Linked DNA regions of Diaphorobacter ruginosibacter. The main gene of each other region encodes a partner of the protein of the gene in region 2 in a complex. Links are inferred from orthologs where the notes say so. Each region holds a gene or a part of one and is shown on either strand. Other genes may lie near its edges.

Region 1 (6,445 bases), 1.3 Mb from region 2 along the record:
ATCTCGAGTACGTGCTCAAGGGCCTGGGTATGTCCTGGCTGCCCTGGTCGCTGGCCCATGCCGAAGTGGCGGCTGGGCGGCTCGCTCGGGCGGGCGACAAGCGTTTCGACATCCGCTTCGACGTGCGCGTGTATCGCCCCAAGCGCAGGCTCTCTCCCTTCGCGGAAGCCATGTGGGAGCGGCTTGCCGTGCGCAGCTGAGGCCCCCCAGGGCAGCGCCGACCCCCGGTCAGGAAATGTTCGCGCGAGGTTTTCGAGGACGACATTTGGTTTGAATTGGCACCATATTGTGCCGAATTGGCACCAACACCCGCGAGCCGCTTCCGCAAAATCCGCCTCGCACACCACCCATCCCTACATAACGAATCGGAAGACGACACCATGCACCACCGGACCGCCACCACGCCATTGCCCACTCCCTCGATTTCCCGCCGCAGCGCAGCAGCCCGCGCGCTGGCATACGGACTGTCGCTCGTCGCCGCCTGTGCCGCTCCGGCCCACGCCGCGGAAGACCCGGCCGCCTACCCCACCAAGCCGATCACCATCATCGTGGGATATCCGCCGGGCGGCAGCACCGACCTGATGGGACGCCTGGTGGGCGTCGAGCTCTCGAACCGCCTCGGCCAGCCCGTGGTCATCGAGAACCTGGGCGGCGCGGGCGGCACCATCGGCGCACAGAAGGTGGCGAATGCCGCCGCCGATGGCTACACGCTGCTGGTCGGCGCGAACAATGAGCTGGCCATCGCCAAGCTGGTCACGCGGAATGTGAAGTACAGCATCAACAGCTTCACGCCCATCGGCCTGATCGGCTCGCAGCCCATGGTGCTCGTGGCCTCGCCGAAATCCGGTGTGAAGAACGCCAACGAATTCACGCAGCTCGTGAAGAAGAATCCCGGCAAGTTCAGCTACGGCAGCTCGGGCGTGGGCACGGCGCTGCACCTGGCGGGCGAGATGGTCAAGGAACAGGGCGGCCTGTTCATGACGCACATCCCCTACCGCGGCGTGGCACCGCTCACCAACGACCTGGTGGGCAATAACCTCGAGTTCGGCGTGTTCGTGCTCTCCAGCGGCCTTCCGCACATCAAGGCCGGCAAGGTGATCGCGCTCGGCACCACGGAAGCCAAGCGTGCGCAGGCCACGCCCGACATTCCCGCGCTCTCCGAATTCCCGCAGTTCAAGAACGTGGACATCACCTCGTGGTTCGCGCTCATGGCCCCGGCCCACCTGCCGCAGCCCATCCAGGCCAAGCTGAAGAAGGCGCTGAATGAGACGCTCGCATCGCCCGACTTCCGCCAGAAGATGTCTGCCGCAGGCTCCGGCGTGGCCTCGCCCGATGTGAACATGGGCAAGTTCCTGAACGACGAGATCGCGAAATACACCAAGATCGTGCAGTTCGCGAAGATCGAAGAATGACCGAGTGAACGAACCAGTGCATCAGTGAACACATTCGCGAATGAGCCCTCCCATGTCCGCAGAACTGAAATTTGAACTTCCCGCACCCGACCTCGGCGCCTGGCGCACGGGCAACACCGGCACCGAAGGCGTCTGGCATTTCGACTCCGGCCAGCCCGGCCGCCATGTGCTGATCAGCGCACTCATCCACGGCAACGAACTGTGCGGCGCCTGGGCATTGAAAGGCCTGCTCGATGCGGGCTTCAGGCCGGAGCACGGCACGCTCACGCTCGCGTTCTGCAACCTGGCCGCATTCGACACCTTCGATCCGCACAACCACGATGCCTCGCGCTTCGTGGACCAGGACATGAACCGCCAATGGAGCGACGAGCGCATCGACGCCGGCGACACCCAGGAGCGCCGCCGTGCGGCGCAGCTGCGTCCGTTCATCCGCCAAGCCGACTGGGTGCTCGACATCCATTCGATGCACGAGCCTTCGGCGCCGCTGCTGCTCACCGGCATTCAGCCGCGCAACCTCACGCTTGCCGCACAGATGCGCGCGCCCGAACACATCGTGATCGACGCGGGCCACAAGGACGGCACGCGCATGCGCGACTATGGCCGCTTCGGCCAGCCCGACGACACTGCAGGCGACTCGCGCACGCTGCTCGTCGAATGCGGCTTCCACGGCGACCCACAGAGCCGCGCCGTGGCGCACGACACCTGCGTGCGCTTCCTGGAGGCCGCGGGCACCGCCTCGCGCGAGACACTCAACACCCGGCTGCCGGGCTGGCGTCTGGCCGATGCACCACGCCAATGGGCGCTGGAGGTGACCGGCCCGGTCGTCGCGAAAAGCGAGCGCTTCACCTTCACCGAACCCTTCACCGGCCTGGAAGTGATCGCCAAGGCAGGCACCGTGATCGGCGACAACGACGGCGAGCCCGTCACCACGCCCTACGACGACTGCGTGCTGGTGATGCCCTCGACGCGCCAGGCGCGCGCCGGTGTGACGGTGGTGCGGTTCGCGCGGCGCAGGGTGGTTTGAGGAAGCCTACTCCCTCCTTCTCCCCCTCCTCCTCCAAGGCATGAGTGCAGTGCGTTCTTGTTCTGCCGTGGGGGTCCGGGTTTGAGTGGGGGTTGATAGTTGTTTTGAGGGAGGAGGCCGGGAGTGCCCCCGGCGGGGCAGTAACTTTTTGGTCTTGCCCAAAAAGTCACCAAAAATGCGCTTTCAATGCGGGTTCACGCGGTAAAACTCACTTCGCGCTGCGCGCTCCGTTCAGACAGCCACCGCGAGTCAGTCTGGAAGATGTGTTTACGGCACGTCGCTGCGCTCGTGCCTGCTCGCCCGACTTCGGGCGAGCCGACAGCGTCAAGTTTGAACCACAGGGGTGAATTGGGTCACTGTACATCTCGCGAAGTCGCGAGATGCCCCAGCACGAGCGCAGCGACGTGCCGAATGCTCCTCCCCCTAATCTGACTCACGGCGGCTGTCTGAGCGGAGCGCCGCAGGCGAAAAGCGAGTTCTGCCGTGGGTATTAAAACGCCTTTTTGGTGACTTTTTGCGCGCGCAAAAAGTGACTGCCCCGCCGGGGGCACTCCCGGCCTCCGCCCTCAGCCAAGAACCCAAAAACCTAAGCCAGATAAGGCTTGAGATACCTCCCCGTATGGCTGCCCGGATTCCCCGCCACATCCTCCGGCGTCCCCACCGCCACCACGGTTCCCCCGCCCGCACCGCCCTCCGGCCCCATGTCGATGATCCAGTCGGCCGTCTTGATGACATCGAGGTTGTGCTCGATGACGACGATGGTGTTGCCCGCGTCACGCAGTTGCAGCAGTACCTTGAGCAGCAGGTCGATATCCGCGAAATGCAGGCCTGTCGTGGGCTCGTCGAGGATATACAGCGTGCGCCCCGTATCGCGCTTGGAGAGCTCCTGCGCCAGCTTCACGCGCTGCGCCTCGCCGCCGGACAGCGTGGTGGCGCTCTGGCCCAGGCGGATATAGGACAGACCCACGTCCAGCAGCGTCTGCAGCTTGCGCGCAATGGTGGGAACGTCCTTGAAGAACGCATGCGCATCCTCCACCGTCAGGTCGAGAATCTGCGCAATGTTTTTGCCCTTCCACAGCACCTCGAGCGTCTCGCGGTTGTAGCGCTCGCCGTGGCACACATCGCAGGGCACGTAGACATCGGGCAGGAAGTGCATTTCCACCTTCACCACGCCGTCGCCCTGGCAGGCCTCGCAGCGGCCGCCCGCGACGTTGAAGCTGAATCGGCCCGGCCCGTAGCCGCGCTCCCGGGCGGTGTTGGTTTCGGCCATGAGCTCGCGGATGGGCGTGAACAGGCCGGTATAGGTGGCCGGGTTGCTGCGCGGCGTGCGGCCGATGGGCGACTGGTCCACGTTGATGCACTTGTCGAAATAGTCGATGCCCTCGATCGCCTCGTGCGGCGCGGGCTCCTCGTGTGCGCGGTAGAGCTGGCGCGCCACCGCGGCATACAGCGTGTCGTTGACCAGCGTGCTCTTGCCCGAGCCCGACACGCCCGTCACGCAGGTGAACAGCCCCACGGGGAACTCCGCCGTCACGTTCTGCAGGCTGTGTCCGCCGGCGCCGATCACGCGCAATGCCTGGAGCCTGCCCTGCGTGGCGCGGTGCACTTCCATGCGCTCGGCCTTGCGGCGGCTGGCAGGGGTCTCGGGAAAGCGTGATTTGCCGGCTTTCTCCGGCGCTGCGGGCTGCTCGGACTCAAGCACGGGCTTCCACGGCGTGCGCCGCTGCGGCACCGGAATGCGCAGCTTGCCCGAGAGATACTGGCCGGTGAGCGACCCGGGCTCGGCGCACAGCTCGTCGTACGTGCCCTGGGCCATCACGCGGCCGCCATGCACGCCTGCACCCGGGCCCATGTCCACGCAGTGGTCGGCGGCGCGGATCATGTCCTCATCATGTTCGACGACGATCACGCTGTTGCCGATGTCGCGCAGGTGCTGCAGCGTGCCGATCAATCGGTCGTTGTCGCGCTGGTGCAGGCCGATGCTGGGTTCGTCGAGCACGTACATCACGCCCGTGAGTCCCGAGCCGATCTGGCTCGCGAGGCGGATGCGCTGCGCCTCGCCGCCCGAGAGCGTCTCGGCGCTGCGGTCCAGGCTCAGGTAGTTCAAGCCCACGTCGTTCAGAAAGGTCAGGCGCGATGCGATCTCGCGCACCACCTTGTCGGCGATTTCCGCCTTGGCCCCCGAAAGCCGCAGGTTCTCGAACCACGCGAGCGCGTCCGACAGCGTTCGGTGGCTGATCTCGTAGATCGCGAGCGGCTCCTCGCCCTCTCCCACCTTCACGAAACGCGCCTCGCGGCGCAACCGCGCGCCGTGGCATTCGGTGCAGGGCTGCGTGCTGCGGTAGCGCGCGAGGTCTTCCCGCACGACGGAGGACTCCGTCTCGCGGTAGCGGCGCGACATGTTGGGAAGAATGCCCTCGAACGGATGCAGGCGCTCGATCGCCTTGCCCTTCTGCGGGCCGCTGTCGAGCAGGTAGGTGAACGCGATCTCCTCGGTGCCGGAGCCGTGGAGGATCGCGTGGCGCACAGGCCCCGGCAACTCCTCGAACGGGGTCTCCACGCTGAAGCCGTAGTGCCTTCCCAGGCTCTCGATCATCGCGAAGTAGTAGCCATTGCGGCGGTCCCACCCCTTGATCGCGCCGCTGGCCAGGCTCAGCGAGGGAAACGCCACCACGCGCTCCGCATCGAACACTTCCTGCTGCCCGATGCCGTCGCATGCGGGGCATGCCCCCGTCGGCGAATTGAACGAGAACAGGCGCGGCTCCAGCTCCGCCAGCGAGTAGCTGCAGACGGGGCAGGCAAACTTGCTGGAAAACATGTGCTCCCTGTCGGTGTCCATCTCCAGCGCGAGCACGCGGCCGTTGCCCTCCGTGCCGCCCACGCGCAGCACGGCCTCGATGCTTTCGGCCAGGCGCTGCTGCGCATCCGGGCGCACCCGCAGGCGGTCGATCACCACGTCGATGTCGTGCTTCTCGGTCTTCTTGAGCGCCGGCAGGTTCTCGAATTCGTACACGCTGCCGTCCACGCGAAAGCGCACGTAGCCCAGTGCCTGCATCTGCGCGAACAGCTCGTTGAATTCGCCCTTCTTCTGCCGCGCCACGGGCGCAAGCAGCATGATGCGCGTGTCCTCGGGCAGCGCGAGCACGGCATCCACCATCTGGCTCACGGTCTGCGACGACAGTGGCAGGCCATGGTCGGGACAGTACGGCGTACCGGCGCGGGCATAGAGCAGGCGCAGGTAGTCGTAAATCTCGGTGACCGTGCCGACGGTGGAGCGCGGGTTGTGGCTGGTCGCCTTCTGCTCGATGCTGATGGCGGGCGACAGGCCCTCGATCAGGTCGACATCGGGCTTGTCCAGCCGGCCCAGGAACTGGCGCGCATAGGTCGACAGGCTTTCCACGTAGCGCCGCTGGCCTTCGGCGTACAGCGTGTCGAAGGCCAGGCTCGACTTGCCCGAGCCCGACAGCCCTGTGATCACCACCAGCTGGTCGCGCGGCAGGTCGAGATCGATGTTCTTGAGGTTGTGCGTGCGCGCTCCGCGGATGCTGATGCGGCGCTGGCGCAGCGAATCCGCCATGTAGCGACCGTCATCGCTACCGGAGTGAAGGGAACGGAGTGGCTCCGCAGACTTGTCTTGCTTTGGGGGCATGGAATCTCACACATCGCAGGCGAACCAAACATCATAGGACACCGCCCGCACCGCTGCACAGCCCCACGCGCTACAAGCCTACAAACCCCTGTCCGGCGCGTTCGACGGCTTCGTGTTGCGCCTATTAATTACAAACGATATAATTTCAATTGAAATCAAATAACATCCACGACGATCATGAGCCTTGACTCCCGCCTCGAACGCATTCTTGCCGGCAAACCCCGAAAAGTGCTGGATGCCGTGGCCGCATCGCGCCTCATGCTGCACACCGCCGCCCTGCTGGAGCAGCGCGTGAACGAGGCCTTGGCGCCGTTTGCGCTGCACATGCAGGAATACCTGGCGCTCAACCTGCTTGCGGAT
Region 2 (8,756 bases):
CCTGTCGGCCGCCAGCGGCAAGACCTGGATGATCTGGCTGATCACGGCAGGGGCCCTGTCGCTCGCGGGTGCCGCCGTGATCGCACGGCTGATCAACAGGCCGCTCAAGCAGCTTTCGTATGCGGCCAACAAGGTCAAGGATGGCGACTTCGCCGCCAGCCAGCTCGACGAGGAGGCCGTGACCAGCGAGATCCGGGAGGTGAACATCGGCTTCAACCGCATGGCGCAGAAACTGGCCAAGCTGGAGCAGGATCGCGCCGTGATGCTGGCCGGCATCTCGCACGATCTGCGCACCCCGCTGGCCCGCCTGCGCCTTGAAACCGAAATGAGCGTAAACGACGATGTCGCGCGCGAGCACATGGTGGCCGACATCGTGCAGCTCGATGCGACGATCGACAAGTTCCTGGACTACGCACGCCCCGACGCCGTCACGCTCACCCCGGTGAATCTCTACGGCGTCGTGTCCTCCTGCGTGTACGCCGTCCAGGACCACCGCGAGCTGCAGATCAGCATGTCGGTGCCCGACAACCTCAACGTGCTGGTCGACGAGATCGAACTGGCCCGCGTGATCTCCAACCTGCTCGAGAACGCGCGCCGCTATGGCAAGAACCGGGAGACCGGCGTGGCCACGGTGGACATCACCGCGAAGTCCTGGGACAAATGGGTGCTGATCAAGCTGCGCGACCACGGCAACGGCGTGCCGCCCGAACAGCTGGCCAACCTCACCAAGCCCTTCTTCCGCAGCGATTCCGCGCGCACGGCCGCAGCGGGCGCCGGGCTCGGGCTCGCGATCGTCGACAAGACGGTGCAGCGCATGGGTGGCATCTTCGCTCTGGCCAATGCAGCCTCCGGCGGATTGGTGGCGCACATCCAGCTGCAGCGCGTGGCCGAGTTGCCCAAGGGCGCAGATCCCAAGCAGCGCCTGCAGCGGCCCCAGGTAAAGCGGCATCTGCCGCCCCGTCCCGGCGAGCACCCGCGCGGCGATACCCAGCCGATGCCGATCGGCACGGATCCGGGCAACGACTGAAGGCCTTTGCGCAATGGGGCGGCCAGGCCAGCCCCAGCGCTTCAGCCCCATTGGGCCCATTGGGCCGCCGCATCAGGCCGCAAACATCAGGCGATGAAAATGCGGCCGCCCATCATCTCGGGAACAGCATCACCGCGGCACGGGCCTCGATGGCAGCGCCCTGCCCGACCGGCCCCAGCCGCTCCGCCGTCTTGGCCTTCACATTGACCTGCCCGGCGGGCAGGCCCAGCGTCAGCGCGATGCACTCGCACATGGCGGCGATATGGCCCGCAAGGCGCGGAGCCTGGGCGATCACCGTGCTGTCCACGTTTCCGATCTCGAAACCCGCGGCGCGAACGCGCCGGGCGGCCTCCGCCAGCAGCACGCGGGAGTTGGCTCCCTTGAACTGCGGATCGGTGTCGGGGAAATGCCGGCCGATGTCACCCAGCGCGGCGGCACCCAGGAGCGCATCGGTGATCGCATGCAGCAGCACGTCGGCATCCGAATGGCCAAGCAATCCCGACGTATGCGGGATCTCCACGCCGCCGATGATCAGCTTGCGCCCGGGTACGAGCGCATGAACATCCCAGCCTTCGCCGATGCGAAATGGAGGCACGAAAGAAGAAGTCGAAGAGGTCGTCATGTTCGTCTATCCAGAATTCAGGCCGAGGATCTCAGGCCGGGGCGCGCGAGCGTCCACGCTGCAGAAGCACGGCCTCCGCGAGGGCAAAGTCCTCGGGATAGGTCACCTTGAAATTCTGCGCGCTGCCGGGCACCAGCAACGGCTTCAGGCCTTGTGCCTCGATCGCGCTCGCCTCGTCGGTGATCCCTGCAAAACCCGTTGCCGCATGATGGGCGAGCGCCCTGTGCAGTACCTCTGCCCGGAACATCTGCGGGGTCTGCGCGAGCCACTTGTCACCACGCGCAATGGTCTCGGCGACGCGGCCGTCCACCGAACGCTTGAGCGTGTCCGGCAGGGGCAGCGCGAGCAGGCCGCCAACCTCGTCGACCATGCAGGCGTCGATCAGTGCATCGATCTGCGCGGGCGAAATCAGGCAGCGCGCGGCGTCATGCACCAGCACCCAGTCATCGGGCCGGGCCTCGCCGGTTTCCAGCAGATGGGAGAGTCCGTTGAAGACACTGTCGGCGCGCGTTGCGCCGCCCTTCTCGATCACGTTCCAGCATGCATCCGGCACGCTGGACAGCGTATCGTCGCCCGCCGTCACCACCACGTTCACGCTGGCAATGCGTGCAACGCCCGCAAAGGCGGCCAGGGTGTGCTCGACCAGCAGCTTGCCTGCGAGGGGCTGGTATTGCTTGGGCTGCACCGTACCCGCGCGTGCGCCGATACCGGCGCTGGGCAACAAGGCATGGCAGCGAACGCTCGTTGCGTTCGCCTGGGTTTCTGCTTGGTTCATCTTGGCGGCGATTGTAGAAGCTGTCCTGCGGGGTGACGGTCCATTGCACAGCAGAGACACCACTCCCGCCCATGAAAAATGGCGTCCGTAGAATATGCATCTCCCCGCTGCCCACGCCGCGGGGTTTTGTCGTTTTTTGAGTCTATTCTTGACCGTCTCCGACTCCGCTTTCTCTTTTGAAGACCGATCAGCCATCATGGACCTGCCCAAACTCTCGCCCGGAAAACGCTTTGCCATGCCCCGTCCCGCCGGATCGGCGGATGCGCTGCTGCTTGCCCAACTGGCCGAGCGCGAGAAGGCCGGCAAGCGCATCGTGGCGATCGTCACCGCCGACGCGTCCGACGCGCAGCGCCTCATCGGCGAGATGGCGTTCTTCGCGCCCGGGTTGCGCTGCGCGCTTTTCCCCGATTGGGAAACGCTGCCGTATGACACCTTCTCTCCGCACCAGGACCTGATCAGCGAGCGGCTGGCCACGCTGTGGAGCATCTCGCAGGGCGAGGCCGATGTCGTGCTGGTGCCTGCCACCACGGCGCTGTACCGCGTGGCGCCGCCCTCCTTCCTCGCGGGCTACACCTTCCATTTCAAGACCCGGCAGAAGCTGGACGAAGCCCGGCTGCGCGCGCAGCTCACGCTGGCGGGCTACTCGCATGTCTCGCAGGTGGTGAGCCATGGCGAATACGCGGTGCGCGGTGGACTGATCGACCTGTTCCCCATGGGCTCGCACGTGCCCTACCGCGTCGACCTGTTCGACGATGAGATCGATTCGATCCGCACCTTCGACCCCGACACGCAGCGCAGCCTCTACCCCGTTCCCGAGGTGCGCCTGCTGCCGGGCCGCGAGTTCCCCATGGACGACGAGGCGCGCGCCAAGTTCCGTCACCGCTGGCGCGAACTGCTGGAGGGCGACCCCACCAAGAGCCGCATCTACAAGGACATGGGCAATGGCGTCGCGACGGCCGGCATCGAGTACTACCTGCCGCTGTTCTTCGATGAAACCGCCACGGTGTTCGACTACCTCGGGGGCGACGCAACCGTGGTGCTGCATGGCGACCTCGAATCGTCGTTCCAGCGCTTCTGGCAGGACACCCGCGAGCGCTTCCGCCTGGTGCAGGGCGATCCCGAGCGCCCGGTGCTGCCACCCGAGACCCTGTTCCTGAACGCAGACCAGTTCTACACATGCGCCAAGGACCATTCGCAGCTCGCGCTGCGGCCGGGCGTCGAGGACGTGGAGGACAACGCGCACTTCCAGAAGCTCGATGACCTGTCGGTCATCCGCGGCGCGGAAGACCCTCTCGCGAAGCTCCACGCCCACATCCTGTCCACCCGGCATCGGGTTCTGCTGCTGGCGGAGAGCGACGGCCGGCGCGAAAGCCTGCTGGATTTCCTGCGCGCCTCGAAACTCGATCCACCGGCATTCGACTCGCTGGAGGAGTTCCAGAAGACGACCGAGGAAAAGATCGGCATTGCCACGGCCAACCTGTTCAACGGCTTCAACTGGGTCCAGGGCGGCATCGACTTCGTCACCGAGACCGAGCTGTTCGCGGGCGGTACGTCCTCGCGCCGTCGCCGCAAGCAGGAGCAGGTGAGCGACGTCGATGCGCTGATCAAGGACCTGTCCGAGCTGAAGGTGGGCGATCCCGTGGTGCACAGCGCCCATGGCATCGGCCGCTACCTGGGCCTGATCAACATGGACATCGGGCAGAAGAATCCCGACGGCAGCCCCGCGATGCAGGAGTTCCTGCACCTGGAATACGCCGACAAGGCCGCGCTCTACGTGCCCGTGAGCCAGTTGCACCTGATCAGCCGATACACCGGCGTCTCCGCCGACGAGGCACCGCTGCACAAGCTGGGCAGCGGGCAATGGGAGAAGGCCAAGCGCAAGGCGGCCGAACAGGTGCGCGATTCCGCGGCCGAGCTGCTCAACATCTACGCGCGCCGCGCCGCCCGCCAGGGCCACGCGTTCCGCTTCAACGTACAGGACTACGAGCAGTTCTCCAATGATTTCGGCTTCGAGGAAACCGCCGACCAGAAGGCCGCGATCCATGCCGTGATCCAGGACATGATCAGCCCGCAGCCGATGGACCGCCTGGTCTGCGGCGACGTGGGCTTCGGCAAGACCGAAGTGGCGCTGCGTGCGGCGTTCGTCGCTGCCATGGGCGGCAAGCAGGTGGCACTCCTCGCGCCGACCACGCTGCTGGCCGAGCAGCATTTCCAGACGCTGGTGGACCGCTTCTCCAAGTGGCCGATCAAGGTGGCCGAGGTCTCGCGCTTCCGATCCGGCAAGGAGATCACTGCGGCGATCAAGGGCATTGGCGAAGGCACGGTCGACATCGTCGTTGGCACGCACAAGCTGCTGTCGGAATCCACCCGATTCAAGAACCTGGGTCTGCTGATCATCGACGAGGAACATCGCTTCGGCGTACGCCACAAGGAGGCGATGAAGGCCATGCGCGCCGAGGTGGACGTGCTCACGCTCACGGCCACGCCGATCCCGCGCACCATGGGCATGGCGCTCGAGGGCCTGCGCGACCTGTCGGTGATCGCGACCGCGCCGCAGCGGCGCCTGGCCATCAAGACCTTCGTGCGCAACGAAGGCACGGGCGTGATCCGCGAGGCGGTACTGCGCGAGCTCAAGCGCGGCGGCCAGTGCTACTTCCTGCACAACGAGGTCGAGACCATCGAGAACCGCAAGCAGCGGCTCGAGGAGATCCTGCCCGAGGCGCGCATCGCCGTCGCGCACGGCCAGATGCCGGAGCGCGAACTGGAGAAGGTGATGCGCGACTTCGTCGCACAGCGCTACAACATCCTGCTGTGCTCGACCATCATCGAGACCGGCATCGACGTGCCGACCGCCAACACCATCCTGATCAGCCGCGCGGACAAGTTCGGCCTTGCGCAGCTGCACCAGCTGCGCGGCCGCGTGGGCCGGTCGCACCATCAGGCCTATGCCTACCTGATGGTGCCGGACATCGACGGCCTGACCAAGCAGGCGGCGCAGCGGCTCGATGCGATCCAGCAGATGGAGGAGCTCGGCTCGGGCTTCTATCTGGCAATGCACGACCTGGAGATCCGGGGCGCCGGCGAGGTGCTTGGCGAGAACCAGAGCGGCAACATGATGGAGATCGGCTTTCAGCTCTACAACGAGATGCTGTCCGAGGCCGTGGCGTCGCTCAAGGCGGGCAAGGAGCCCGATCTGCTCTCGCCGCTGTCCGTCACCACCGACATCAACCTGCACTCGCCGGCCCTGCTGCCAGACGACTATTGCGGCGACGTGCACCTGCGCCTGTCGTTCTACAAGAAGCTCGCGACCGCGCGCACCACCGACCAGATCGACTCGCTGCTCGAGGAGATCGTCGACCGCTTCGGCAAGCTGCCCGCGCAGACGCAGACACTCATCGACGTGCATCGCCTGCGCGTGATGAGCCAGCCCTATGGCGTGGTGAAGGTGGATGCCGCGCCGGGCGTCATCAACATCACCTTCAAGCCCCATCCGCCGATCGATCCGATGAACATCATCCAGCTCGTGCAGAAGAACAAGCACATCAAGCTGGCAGGCAACGACAAGCTGCGCATCGAGCGCGAGCTGCCCGATCCCAAGGACCGCGCCCACATGGTGCGCGACATCCTGCGCAGCCTGGGCAAGCCCACCACGGCCGCCGCCTGACCTGGGCCGGCCCATCCGCTTATTCGCTCATCCGCTCATTACTTCTTCTTTTGACGCACCACAACTCACAATAACTTCTACTTGGCCATAGTTCCTTTGTCCCATCGACGACCCACAGCGTGCAGACGATCTCCGCGCAAAGCGAACGTCCACGCGCTCCTGCGAAAGACAGAAGGAAATTGCCATGAAAGCACTGAGCGATCTTTTTTCGACCGACTACGGTCTGATGTCCATCATCGGCCTGGGTTTCATCGTATGCATGGGAGGCTTCTTCACCTGGCTGTTCACGCGCAAGCCGCCCCAGGTGCCCGAGGCGTCCCGTGCATCAGATGGGCCCAAGGCACCGCGCAAGTAAGCGCTCCGCATCACCCCGATCCACCACAGGGGGCGGCCCTTGCCGAGGGGCCGCCCCCGTGGGCACCCCCTGTTCTCTTTCCCCGCACGCGCCGTTCGCACTACCATTACGGCTTTTCATCTGCATTGCGCATCGGTAAGAAGAAATGCCCCAAGCCACAGAATTTGCTCCCGGCCTCGTCCTGCGCGGCGTGACGGCTCCGCTCAAGCTCGCTGACTACAAGCTGATCGCGTTCGACATGGACTCCACGCTCATCAACATCGAATGCGTGGACGAGATTGCAGACGCCGTGGGCCGCAAGGCCGAGGTGGCGGCCATCACCGAGGCCGCCATGCAGGGTGTCATCGCCGACTACAAGGAAAGCCTGCGCCAGCGCGTGGCCCTGCTCCAGGGCGTGACGACCGAAGACCTGGACCGCGTGTTCACCGAGCGACTGCAGTTCAACCCCGGCGCGAAGGAGTTGATCGACGCGGCCAAGGCCGCCGGACTCAAGACGCTGCTGGTCTCGGGCGGTTTCACCTATTTCTCCGACCGCGTGAAAAAGCACCTCGGCATCGACTTCGCGCGCTCCAACGTGCTCGAGGTCGAGAACGGCGTGCTCACCGGCCGCATGGTAGACCAGCCCTGGGGTGACATCTGCGACGGTGCGGAAAAGCGCCGCACGCTGCTCGAGATGGCCTCGCTCATGGGGATCGATCCGAGCGAGACCATCGCCGTGGGCGACGGCGCCAACGACCTGCCGATGATGGGCGAGGCCGGCATTTCCGTGGCCTTCCATGCCAAGCCCACCGTACGCGCGCAGGCCAAGGTCGCCATCAACCAGGGCGGCCTCGACCGCCTGCTGGAAGTGGTTCGCTGAAGCGTATCAGCGCCGTTCTGATGCAGGCGGCATCGATTCGTTGGTTATTAAATATCCATTCAATATATGGATATGAATTTAAAAACGAGGCGCCCGTCAACGCGAAGAACTACACTAGCGTTCTGTTTGCAGTTCCCCGCATCGGTCCGCCACGGGCCGGCGGGGAACGGACGACCACCACATAAAGACACCTTTTTTGAGGATCATCTGGACATGTTGAAGAAATCTCTGACCGCCCTGGCCCTGGCCGCCCTCGCTTTCGGTGCACAGGCAGCCGACGTTCTCAAGGTTGCCGCCACCTCCGTGCCGCACGCTGAAATCCTGAACTTCGTGAAGCCCCAGCTCAAGGCCGACGGCGTGGATCTGGAAGTCAAGGAGTTCAGCGACTACGTGCAGCCCAACGCCGCAGTGGAAGACAAGCAGCTCGACGCCAATTTCTTCCAGCACAAGCCCTACCTCGACAGCTACAACAAGGACCGCAAGTCCTCGCTGGTCGAAGTGCCCAACGGCAAGGTGCACGTGGAGCCCTTCGGTGCCTACTCCAGCAAGATCAAGAACATCAAGGACCTGAAGGACGGTGCGACGATCGCCATCCCCAACGATCCATCGAACGGCGGCCGCGCGCTGATCCTGCTGGCCAAGCAGGGCCTGATCGAGCTTAAGGACGCCAAGAGCCTCACACCCACTCCGCTCGACGTGGTGAAGAACCCCAAGAAGCTGAAGTTCAAGGAACTCGAAGCCCCCCTGCTGCCTCGCGCGCTGGGTGACGTCGACGTGGCCCTGATCAACACCAACTACGCCATCGAAGCCAAGCTGAACCCGACCAAGGACGCTCTGTTCATCGAAGGCGCGGACTCGCCCTACACGAACATCGTTGCAGCCCGCGCCGACCGCGCCAACGATCCGATCATCGCCAAGCTGATGAAGGCCCTGCACTCCGCCGAGGTGAAGAAGTTCATCCAGGAAAAGTACAAGGGCGCCGTCGTCCCGGCATTCTGAGCGGCCAGCATGGGGATCACCATCCACGGATAATCCCCGCTTTCGCGGCTACGCCTGAAAAAGCGCTGTTTCGACAGCGCTTTTGTTTTTTGTTCAAGGGCGGATTTGATTTTTTTCTTCACAAGTTGAGGGACGTGGATTGCGATGCATCGAGCAGCGGGCCAACGAAGTGGCCAAGGCGATCGAACCGTCAGCCACAACGCCGAGACAGGGCTTGAGACGAGGCGTCGCCGACGCAGACATACCTTGCGGTAGGCAAGGAGGTGCAACGAAGGATCAAGCCCTGTATCGGCGCCTGCGCACGAATGGCCGATCGAAGCCGCATGGAAGCACGCCGGAGGCCACCCGCACGCAAGCCCTCGTGGATTCCGGCATTCCGTGAAGAAGAACCAGAGCCGTTTTGAAACCGTTTTTGTGGACCCAGCAGTGACACCCCAGGAGCAGAACTCCATCTC

The links. The genes of interacting proteins can lie anywhere in the genome.
Region 1: the proteins of mfd (region 2) and uvrA are in contact, whole or in part, in a crystal structure (PDB 4DFC), measured with the Escherichia coli proteins. The link is inferred for Diaphorobacter ruginosibacter from one-to-one orthologs.

What each region holds. Positions count from the first base shown.
Region 1 is NZ_CP060714.1:4,751,080-4,757,524, reverse strand. Bases 2,823-6,383 are described here. They hold uvrA (excinuclease ABC subunit UvrA), read right to left. Parts: upstream 6,014-6,383; coding sequence 3,023-6,013; downstream 2,823-3,022. Other genes in these bases: H9K76_RS21400 (MarR family winged helix-turn-helix transcriptional regulator), read left to right, coding at 6,263-6,383. Also shown: H9K76_RS21420 (LysR family transcriptional regulator), read left to right, coding at 1-200; H9K76_RS21415 (Bug family tripartite tricarboxylate transporter substrate binding protein), read left to right, coding at 381-1,412; H9K76_RS21410 (M14 family metallopeptidase), read left to right, coding at 1,465-2,436; more of H9K76_RS21400, read left to right, coding at 6,384-6,445. UniProt on the Escherichia coli protein: The UvrABC repair system catalyzes the recognition and processing of DNA lesions. UvrA is an ATPase and a DNA-binding protein. A damage recognition complex composed of 2 UvrA and 2 UvrB subunits scans DNA for abnormalities.
Region 2 is NZ_CP060714.1:3,472,806-3,481,561, forward strand. Bases 2,222-6,288 are described here. They hold mfd (transcription-repair coupling factor), read left to right. Parts: upstream 2,222-2,620; coding sequence 2,621-6,088; downstream 6,089-6,288. Other genes in these bases: ispD (2-C-methyl-D-erythritol 4-phosphate cytidylyltransferase), read right to left, coding at 2,222-2,424; H9K76_RS15795 (DUF3149 domain-containing protein), read left to right, coding at 6,273-6,288. In the rest of the region: H9K76_RS15775 (sensor histidine kinase), read left to right, coding at 1-1,027; ispF (2-C-methyl-D-erythritol 2,4-cyclodiphosphate synthase), read right to left, coding at 1,140-1,649; more of ispD, read right to left, coding at 1,681-2,221; more of H9K76_RS15795, read left to right, coding at 6,289-6,443; phosphoserine phosphatase SerB, read left to right, coding at 6,589-7,302; H9K76_RS15805 (MetQ/NlpA family ABC transporter substrate-binding protein), read left to right, coding at 7,516-8,301; H9K76_RS15810 (AzlC family ABC transporter permease), read left to right, coding at 8,680-8,756. UniProt on the Escherichia coli protein: Couples transcription and DNA repair by recognizing RNA polymerase (RNAP) stalled at DNA lesions. Mediates ATP-dependent release of RNAP and its truncated transcript from the DNA, and recruitment of nucleotide excision repair machinery to the damaged site.